Regions from separate parts of the Enterobacter cloacae complex sp. 394F7 genome, predicted to be linked through region 1. Evidence: predicted binding sites of a transcription regulator. Region 1 holds the regulator's gene; each other region holds the start of a gene.

Evidence for each region. Region 1 encodes PhoB, which activates phosphate uptake and scavenging genes when phosphate is short. Its sites were predicted from a motif close to CTGTCATAAAACTGNCNNAT; they were not measured.
Region 2: the regulator PhoB is predicted to act here: its motif matches at 1,857-1,876, upstream of kdgR (DNA-binding transcriptional regulator KdgR).
Region 3: the regulator PhoB is predicted to act here: its motif matches at 1,623-1,642, upstream of uvrB (excinuclease ABC subunit UvrB).

What each region holds. Positions count from the first base shown of each region.
Region 1 covers NZ_JBXWCS010000003.1:314,793-318,075, forward strand. The annotation lists gene phoR (phosphate regulon sensor histidine kinase PhoR) at 331-1,626, opposite strand; gene phoB (phosphate response regulator transcription factor PhoB) at 1,648-2,337, opposite strand; gene sbcD (exonuclease subunit SbcD) at 2,525-3,283, shown strand, end outside.
Region 2 covers NZ_JBXWCS010000002.1:288,365-291,647, forward strand. The annotation lists gene AC2FAK_RS03830 (YebO family protein) at 1-289, opposite strand, end outside; gene mgrB (PhoP/PhoQ regulatory lipoprotein MgrB) at 364-507, opposite strand; gene AC2FAK_RS03840 (YobH family protein) at 667-906, shown strand; gene kdgR (DNA-binding transcriptional regulator KdgR) at 974-1,765, opposite strand; gene AC2FAK_RS03850 (MFS transporter) at 1,944-3,283, shown strand, end outside.
Region 3 covers NZ_JBXWCS010000009.1:196,453-199,735, forward strand. The annotation lists gene bioD (dethiobiotin synthase) at 1-458, shown strand, start outside; gene AC2FAK_RS15085 (ABC transporter ATP-binding protein) at 421-1,143, opposite strand; gene uvrB (excinuclease ABC subunit UvrB) at 1,895-3,283, shown strand, end outside.

The sequences.
Region 1 (3,283 bases):
TTGCTCAATTTCAGCGGGATATGCTCCCGTCCTGGCGTGGAGAAGAATAGTTTTTCGATTTACCACGCAAATACAGTCGGTCTGACAGTATCTGGGGGGCAATTTAAACGCTTATAACGTTTAAAGGCAAGGAGGGATCGTAAAACCAGAACAATATGCCAGCATGAAAATACCAACCAGAATAATTCGCTAATATCATGAAAAAGCCATGGCTAATCATGCGAACAAAAAAGCACCAGCCGTATAAAATTCATTCGCGTTTCGCTTTACTGCAAAGCAAACGGGCCAGCAATAACTGGCCCGTGGAAAGGTAAAATGACACACCCGCCGTCAGGCGATCTTTTTGGCAATTAATCGTTCCGGTATAACGAAACTGAAACGGGTTCCTTTGCCCAGCGTGCTTTGAATATCGAGGCGGCTTTCATGGTGATTCACCGCGTGCTTCACAATGGCCAGCCCCAGCCCGCTTCCCCCCGTTTGCCGGGAACGGGCTTTATCTACCCGGTAAAACCGCTCGGTCAGACGTGGAAGATGCTCAGGCGCAATGCCCGGCCCGTTATCCTCGACGCTAAACTCGGCCCCCGTTGGTGTCTGCTGCCAGCGCACCATAATATCCGTTCCTTCCGGGGTATGATTAACCGCGTTATAGACCAGATTAGAGATAGCACTCCGCAGTTCATCCTCGCTCCCGAGCACCTTCAGACTGTTATCGACGTCAAAGGTCAGATGATGTTTTTTATGGCTTAAGGTTTGCGCTTCGCGCTCCACTACCCGCAGCATCATCGGTACGTCGATAGTGTCATTTAAGGCAAGCGTCGGAGCCGCCTCAATCTTCGACAGCGTCAGCAGCTGTTTCACCAGCCCTTCCATACGGTGCGTCTGCTCGCGCATGGTATGCAGCGCCTTCTCACGCGGCGCACCTTCAAGCGTCTGCTCCTGCATCATCTCCAGATAGCCCTGCAGCACCGTCAGCGGCGTGCGCAGCTCGTGGCTCACGTTGGCGAAGAAGTTGCGTCGTGCCCCTTCCAGCTGGTGCATCTGGGTGACGTCACGCGCTACCATCAGCCATTGCCGATCGCTGTAGGGCATCACACGTATTTCAAGATGGCGGCCATTGTTGAGCTTCAGATTATGCGGACGCGTGAAATCACGTTTTTTCAGATACTGCGTAAACTCCGGATAACGCAAAAGGTTGAGGATGTTCTGGCCATTATCGTCCGGCCAGCGCAGGCCCAGCAGCTGTTGGGCGAGACCGTTACACCAGAAGATTGTCCCCTCTTCCGTGGTCAGAATCACCGCATCCGGCAGCGATTCCGCACCGCTGCGAAAGCGTTTAATCAGGCTTCCCAGCTCGCGACGGCGCTTTTTATTACGCATCTGCATCTGGTGCAGGCCGTAAAGCAGCGGCTCCCAGCTCCCGCTTCCCGGGGGAGGCGTCATACTTCTGTCAACCCACAACCACCAGGAGAGGCGCAGTAAGTTCCAGAAATGCCAGATCAGCAGCCCGGTCACAGACGCCAGCAGAAACCACGGCAGGTATCCAAGAAAGGCCCCCAAAATGAAGGCCGGAATACAACATAAGATCAGTTCAAAGACGAGCCTTTTCCATGACAGACGTTCCAGCACGCGTCACACTCCTGTCATTGTTCAGAAACGGGTAGAAAAACGATAACCCGTGCCGCGGACCGTCTGTACCATGCGATCGTGGCCGCTCAGTTCCAGCGCTTTACGCAGGCGGCGGATATGTACGTCAACCGTCCGGTCTTCGACATACACGTTAGTTCCCCAGACGTTATTCAGCAACTGTTCGCGGCTGTAAACACGCTCCGGGTGAGTCATAAAGAAATGCAGGAGTTTGAATTCGGTAGGCCCCATGTCGAGGGGATTTTCGCCCGTCATAACACGGTGCGAGGTAGGATCAAGGCTCAGGCCCTGCATTTCAATGACCTCTTCCACCGCCATCGGTGAAATACGGCGCATCACAGCTTTAATACGGGCAACCAGCTCTTTCGGTGAGAAGGGTTTAGTAATGTAATCATCCGCGCCGGTCTCAAGGCCGCGCACACGATCTTCCTCTTCACCGCGCGCGGTAAGCATGACAACGGGGATATCGCGGGTCATCGCTTCACGCTTGAGGTGTTTGATAAACTGCAGTCCGGAGCCGCCAGGCAACATCCAGTCAAGCAGGATCAGATCGGGCCAGGGTTCATTCAGCTGGTTCACCGCGCTGTCATAATCTTCCGCTTCAACCGGCTGGAAGCCATTTTGTTCGAGCACGAAGCACACCATTTCACGAATTGGAGCTTCATCTTCTACGACCAGAATACGTCTCGCCATACTTTGCCCTGTCTTATCTTATTTAAGTTACAAGTTTGTAATGCGGCGTCATTATGCGTCAGTTTTATGACAGATTTATGAAAAACAGTACCACGTAAAATGGCAAACTGTTGTTTTATTACAGCGGTTATTTTCCAGCTTCTGAAAGTTTATAATCCCCATTCCCTTTTTTTGCCACGGATTCGCTATGCGCATATTACACACCTCGGACTGGCATCTGGGTCAAAACTTTTACAGCAAAAGCCGGGCAGCGGAGCATGAAGCGTTCCTGAACTGGCTGCTGGACACGGCCCGATCGCACGAGGTGGACGCGATTATTGTTGCGGGTGACATTTTTGATACCGGTTCGCCGCCAAGCTATGCGCGTGAGCTCTACAACCGCTTCGTGGTAAATCTGCAACAAACCGGCTGTCATCTGGTGATTGTCGCCGGTAACCACGACTCCGTCGCAACGCTGAATGAATCCCGCGATATCCTGGCCTTCCTTAACACGACCGTGGTAGCCAGCGCCGGTCATGCGCCGCAGATCCTGAAAAAACGTGACGGTACACCGGGAGCGGTGCTGTGTCCGGTGCCCTTCCTGCGCCCACGCGATATCGTTCAGAGTCAGGCGGGGATGTCCGGCGGGGAAAAGCAGCAGCATCTGTTGCAGAGCATCACGGACTATTATCACCAGCAATATACGGATGCCTGCGCCCTGCGCGGCGAACAGGCCATTCCGGTGATTGCCACCGGGCATCTTACTACCGTCGGCGCCAGTAAAAGTGACGCGGTGCGTGACATCTATATTGGTACGCTGGACGCCTTCCCGGCGCAAAATTTCCCGCCAGCGGATTATATCGCGCTCGGGCATATTCACCGGGCGCAGGTCATCGGCGGCTGCGAGCACATTCGCTACTGCGGCTCGCCCATTGCGCTCAGTTTTGATGAGACCGGCAAAGCCAAA
Region 2 (3,283 bases), on a different contig from region 1:
AACGCTCTGCCACCAGACGGATAAAATCGTCTTTGTCGTCGCTCTCTTCCGCAGCAGCCTCTTTCGCCGTTTCTTTCTCTTCCGGTTCGTTAGCCTCACACAGACGGCGTAACAGCGCATTCTGACGCTTTTGCTGATCGAGCAGCGCTTCCAGCAGTTCGATCTGCTCGTTCGTCCGGGAGCTCGCACGGTTCACGAAAAACCAGATGACAAGTCCCACCAGCAAAACAACGACAGAAACCATCAGGGATGCCATATTCAGCAGCCCTGAATTCAGTAACTCACCCATTTCACCACCTCAATAAAAACACGCATTTTACCACTGGCGCGAAGGAAGGAAATCACCTTAAGAAAAAATGCCTGTTACCACGGAATAAACTTATTGATTGCGCAAACGCCGCTAAAAAACTGTACATCCTGATCGCACATCACATTGATCGTCTGCGTCCACAACACCACGCATGCAATCAGCACGATAACCAGAATTACCCAGCGTATTTTTTTCACTCCACACTCCGTCTTAACACCTGTTGCATACAGGTTATCACGGTTATCTTAAACAAGGACTAACTGTAACGCCTGTAAGCCCTTTTCAGAATCATGCACTTGTTTCATAGAGTAAACCGTTTAGTCTTGAGGCATGACAACAAAGATAAAGAGGCAATGATGCATTTAATCATTCGAACAATTATTGCACTGGCCGTAGTATGGATTGGCCTTTTATTAACCGGATATGGCGTGCTTGTGGGGAGCACCGAAAACGCTGCTGGATTAGGTATCCAGTGTAAATACCTGACTGCCCAGGGAATGAGCACCGCCCAGTACCTGCATTCTGATAGCGGGATCATCGGGTTAACCAACTGCCCGGTCCTGCGTAAAACTTCCGTCGTCATTGATAACGGTTAATTACCCTTTTTTACGACCGATAAAAAACGCCGCAATGTCTGCGGCGTTTTTTCATGCTGAGAGGGGGTTAAAACGGATACGCGTTATAGCCCATCTGCTCAGAAATCTTACGCGCGGCGGTATGAAGAATAGCAACATACTCATGCAGACGCTCTTCTGAGAAGCGCAGCGTCGGGAAGGAGATACTCAAGCCCGCAATCACCACACCAAAGCGGTCAAATACCGGCACACCAATGCAGCGCAGCCCTTCTTCCTGCTCTTCGTTATCTTCGCCGTAGCCCTGCTCACGTACCTTATCAAGCACCGTCAGCAGTTCGTCCGTGCTGGTGATGGTACGCTGGGTACTGCGTTTGTACTCCACCCCATCCAGAATCTGCTTCACTTCTTCACGGTCACGCCAGGCCAGCAGAACTTTGCCGATAGCCGTGCTGTATAACGGATTGCGACGCCCAATGCGAGAGTACATGCGCAGGTTATACATTGAGTCAATTTTATGGATGTAAACAATGCTGTCTTCATCCAGAGCACCCAGGTGAATGGTTTCTTTGGTCAGACGAGAGAGCTCACGCATCTGGATATCTGCACTACGCACCAGGTCAACGTTTTGCAGCGCACGGGCACCTAATTCGAACAGTTTCAGCGTCAGAGAATATTTTTCAGACTCGCCTTCCTGCGCGACATACCCCAGTGACTTCATGGTTTGCAAAAAGCGATAAACGGTGCTTTTCGACATCATCACACGCTGCGACAATTCTGTAATACCAATTTCACGCTCTTCTCCGAGCGCCTGCAGGATGCCAAACACCTTCAGCACGGAAGAAACAGAATCGGGTTGTTTATCCAAATCTGCAATTGCCATTCATCACCTCATAGAGAGTGTTTTATAAAAATCAGAACCGGTTTTTATTATAAATTCCCGTCATGCCTGCTGCAATCAATCCGCGTTTACTTCGTTACAAATCTGCGACATAAAGCGGTTGTAACAGTGCTAAAATAGTTACCCTGAGAATAATTTCACACTGAGCTATTCATCCCACATGGAAAAAAAACTGTCCGATGGCCTGCCTTTACCCCAGCGGTATGGCGCTATCGCTACGATTATCATCGGTATTTCAATGGCCGTGCTCGACGGCGCGATTGCCAATGTTGCCCTGCCCACCATTGCCAGCGATCTGCATGCCTCACCCGCCAGCTCAATCTGGATTGTTAACGCTTATCAGATAGCGATCGTGATTTCACTGCTCTCGTTTTCGTTTCTGGGCGATATGTTTGGCTACCGGCGGGTGTATCAGTGCGGTCTGGCTGTGTTTACCTTAACCTCCCTGTTCTGCGCCCTCTCTGATTCACTGCATATGCTGACGCTGGCCCGCATTGCGCAGGGTTTTGGCGGCGCGGCGTTGATGAGCGTTAATACCGCGTTGATTCGCTTAATTTATCCTCAGCGCCATTTGGGGCGCGGAATGGGAATAAACTCCTTTATTGTGGCGGTATCCTCGGCCGCCGGGCCCACCATTGCGGCGGCTATACTGTCTGTCGCCTCATGGCAATGGCTGTTCGCCATCAATGTGCCGCTGGGTATGGTGGCCATTTTCTTTGCCTTGCGCTATCTGCCGGGGAACGGCCCCAAAAGCACCATGCCTCGTTTTGATATCGCCAGTGCGGTGATGAATGCGCTGACCTTTGGCCTGCTGATTACGGCTCTGAGCGGCTTTGCGCAGGGTCAATCACTCCTGCTGACCGTCGCAGAGGTTGCTGCTCTGCTGATCATTGGCTACTTCTTTGTTCGCCGCCAGCTCGCTTTGCCTGTGCCGTTACTGCCGGTGGATCTGCTGCGTATTCCACTTTTTTCGCTCTCAATATGCACCTCCATCTGTTCGTTCTGCGCCCAGATGCTCGCCCTCGTCTCTCTGCCCTTTTTCCTGCAGAGCGTAATAGGACGTTCGGAAGTAGAGACTGGACTGCTGCTGACCCCATGGCCGCTGGCAACGATGGTGATGGCACCGCTGGCAGGTTATCTCATAGAGCGCGTGCATGCCGGATTACTGGGCGCGCTGGGGCTGGCGGTCATGGCGGCGGGTCTGTTTGCGCTGGCGCTGCTTCCCTCGCAACCTACGGATCTGGATATTATCTGGCGTATGATCCTCTGCGGTGCCGGTTTTGGCCTGTTCCAGTCGCCGAACAACCACACCATTATCACCTCCGCACCGCGCCACCGCAGTGGAGGAGCCAGTGGCATGTTGGGTACCGCGCGCCTGCTGGGGCAAAGCACCGGTGCGGCGCTGGTCGCCCTGATGTTCAACCTCGCCGGGCAGTATGGTAATCACCTTGCACTCCTCACCGCAGGCGCACTTGCCACCCTTGCCGCGATCGTCAGCGG
Region 3 (3,283 bases), on a different contig from region 1:
CGCCGCACATTATCAGCGCCGACGAAGGCCGCCCCATCGCGTTTTCCGTGCTCTCGGACGGCCTGCGCGCACTGGAACGCCAGGCTAACTGGGTACTGGTGGAAGGCGCAGGGGGCTGGTTTACGCCGCTGTCGGACGAACTGACGTTTGCGGACTGGGTCCAGCGCGAGCAGCTTCCGGTGATCCTCGTGGTCGGGGTGAAGCTCGGCTGTATCAACCACGCCATGTTAACGGCACAGGCCGTTCAGCAGGCCGGGCTGCGTCTGGCGGGCTGGATAGCCAACGACGTGGTCGCACCCGGTAAGCGTCATCAGGAGTATCTGGCCACGCTCAGGCGAGTGCTTCCTGCGCCGTTCCTTGGGGAGATCCCATGGCTTGCGGACGGTGCTGAGCACGCCGACACCGGACATTACCTCGACCTCAGTGCCTTGCTTCCCGCGACATCCAGTGGGCAATAAGCTCGTCATCCAGCTCGGTAACGTGGCCCTGGGCCACGTTACGCCCGCGATACAACATACAGAAGCGATCCACTACCCGGCGGATAAACGACAGTTGCTGCTCGGCTAATAACACCGTCATCCCCAGCTCACGATTAAGCCTCGCCAGCAGATGGCCCAGCTTCTGAGCAAAGCTGTACCCTGCGCCCTGCAGTGGCTCATCCAGAATCAATACCCGCGGTCGGTTGACCAGCGCGTTAGCCAGCGCCAGCTGATACTGATCGTCCGGGGAGAGCCCGTTCGCCCGAATCTGTCGCAGCGCCCACAGCTGCGGGAACAGGTCATAGACATCGCTTTTTGCGCGTGTGTCCGTTGCCCCTGTCGCCCGCATGGCGATGTGCAAGTTTTCCTCAATGGTCAGTTGCGAAAAAATCCGTCGGTCCTGTGGCACGTAGCCAATCCCCGGCAGCGCGCGTTGATCCGGTGCCTGACGCAGTAAATCACAGGGTGGGGCACCGGCTTCGTGCCAGACGATGGTTCCGCTCTGCACCGGTAACGCGCCGGTGATGCAGTTGATGAGGGTGGTTTTTCCCATGCCGGGCAGGCCAATCACCCCTGTGCATAAGCCCTGCGGTAAATCCAAATCGACATTCCATAGCGTATGTTGGTTTCCGTAAAACTGATTGACTGCACGCAGACTCAACATCTTTCTCTCCTTAAAAATGTATGTGGGTGAGGCTCGTTAATGAAGCTGCAAATCTCCTGCCAGAACCGTTGAACTGATTAAAAAAGAGACTTTTTTAGGATAATGCCGTCGCAAAACGACCGATCGATAAGCGGATTGCACTGTCTCAGTGCCAGAACTGTTAGCGGTGGTGCAGGGACTGAAATGGCTGAATTGTGAGCAAGATCTCATTGGTTGGTTATGTATAACGCAACGGTTGATTGGCAAAAATTAGCGATAAAAATTTTTTGTCACCGCCTCGTGGGAAAAACCGGGAATTTGCTGAGCGGCAGTCTGTATGGGCTGGACGCAGTTATCCACTATTCCTGTGGATAACCATGTGCATTAGAGTTAGAAAACACGCGATAAGCGAGAGAAGACGCGGGTTACGCCCAAATTGACGCGAAACGCGGCTCTGGAAAATATCCTTTAAGATTTAACTGGTTAGATAAAATCAATTGCCGTCATAAAAGTGTCACCGGTTGCCATAAAACTACCATTACCTGGCTTGACAAATGTTAAAAATGAAAATGTTCTGGGGATAACCGGGTAGGGCTGGTGTTTTATGTCGTCTCAGTCGAAATTTTGACCGGGAATACGCTAATCCTTCGGGTGCTATGCTAAATATCGTGACACGCTACTGGTTTTACATCCAGTGTTTTTTACTGGCATTCCTGGCCACAACGAGTAAAATTACTCACCTGCCGCTTTTTACATCACCAGGTTGTCGCCGATGAGTAAACCGTTCAAACTGAATTCTGCTTTCCGTCCTTCTGGCGACCAGCCTGAGGCGATCCGTCGTCTTGAAGAGGGGCTGGAAGATGGGCTGGCACACCAGACGCTGCTGGGGGTGACCGGTTCGGGTAAAACCTTCACCATCGCCAACGTCATTGCGGATCTGCAACGCCCCACCATGGTGCTGGCGCCCAACAAAACGCTGGCGGCGCAGCTGTATGGCGAGATGAAAGAGTTCTTCCCGGAGAATGCCGTCGAGTATTTCGTCTCGTATTACGATTACTACCAGCCAGAAGCCTATGTGCCGAGCTCTGACACCTTCATCGAGAAAGATGCCTCGGTGAACGAACACATTGAGCAGATGCGTCTCTCGGCGACGAAGGCGCTGCTGGAACGTCGTGATGTGGTGGTGGTCGCGTCGGTGTCTGCCATCTACGGTCTGGGCGACCCGGATCTTTACCTCAAGATGATGCTGCACCTGACGCAGGGGATGATCATCGATCAGCGTGCGATTTTGCGCCGACTGGCGGAGTTGCAGTACACCCGTAACGACCAGGCGTTCCAGCGCGGTACGTTCCGCGTACGCGGCGAGGTTATCGACATCTTCCCGGCGGAATCGGACGACATTGCCCTGCGCGTTGAGCTGTTTGACGAAGAGGTGGAACGCCTGTCGCTGTTCGACCCGCTCACCGGCCACGTCGAGTCCGTTATTCAGCGTTACACCATCTACCCGAAAACGCACTACGTAACGCCACGCGAGCGTATTGTGCAGGCGATGGAAGAGATCAAAGAGGAGCTGGCGGAACGCCGTAAGGTGTTGCTGGCGAACAATAAGCTGCTGGAAGAGCAACGCCTGAGCCAGCGTACCCAGTTCGATCTGGAGATGATGAACGAGCTGGGCTACTGCTCCGGCATCGAAAACTACTCCCGTTTCCTCTCTGGCCGTGGGCCGGGCGAGCCGCCGCCGACGTTGTTTGACTACCTTCCGGCGGACGGGTTACTGGTGATCGACGAATCCCACGTCACGATCCCGCAGATCGGCGGGATGTATCGCGGTGACCGCGCGCGTAAAGAGACGCTGGTGGAATACGGCTTCCGCCTGCCGTCGGCGCTGGACAACCGTCCGATGAAGTTTGAAGAGTTTGAAGCGCTGGCACCGCAAACCATTTACGTTTCGGCGACGCCGGGCAACTACGAGCTGGAGAAATCGGGCGATGAGGTGGTTGACCAGGTGGTTCGTCCGACAGGGCTGCTGGATCCGGTGATCGAAGTCCGTCCGGTTGCGACTCAGGTGGACGATCTGCTCTCCGAGATCCGCGCCCGTTCGGCAATCAACGAGCGCGTGCTGGTCACCACGTTGACCAAACGTATGGCGGAAGACCTGACC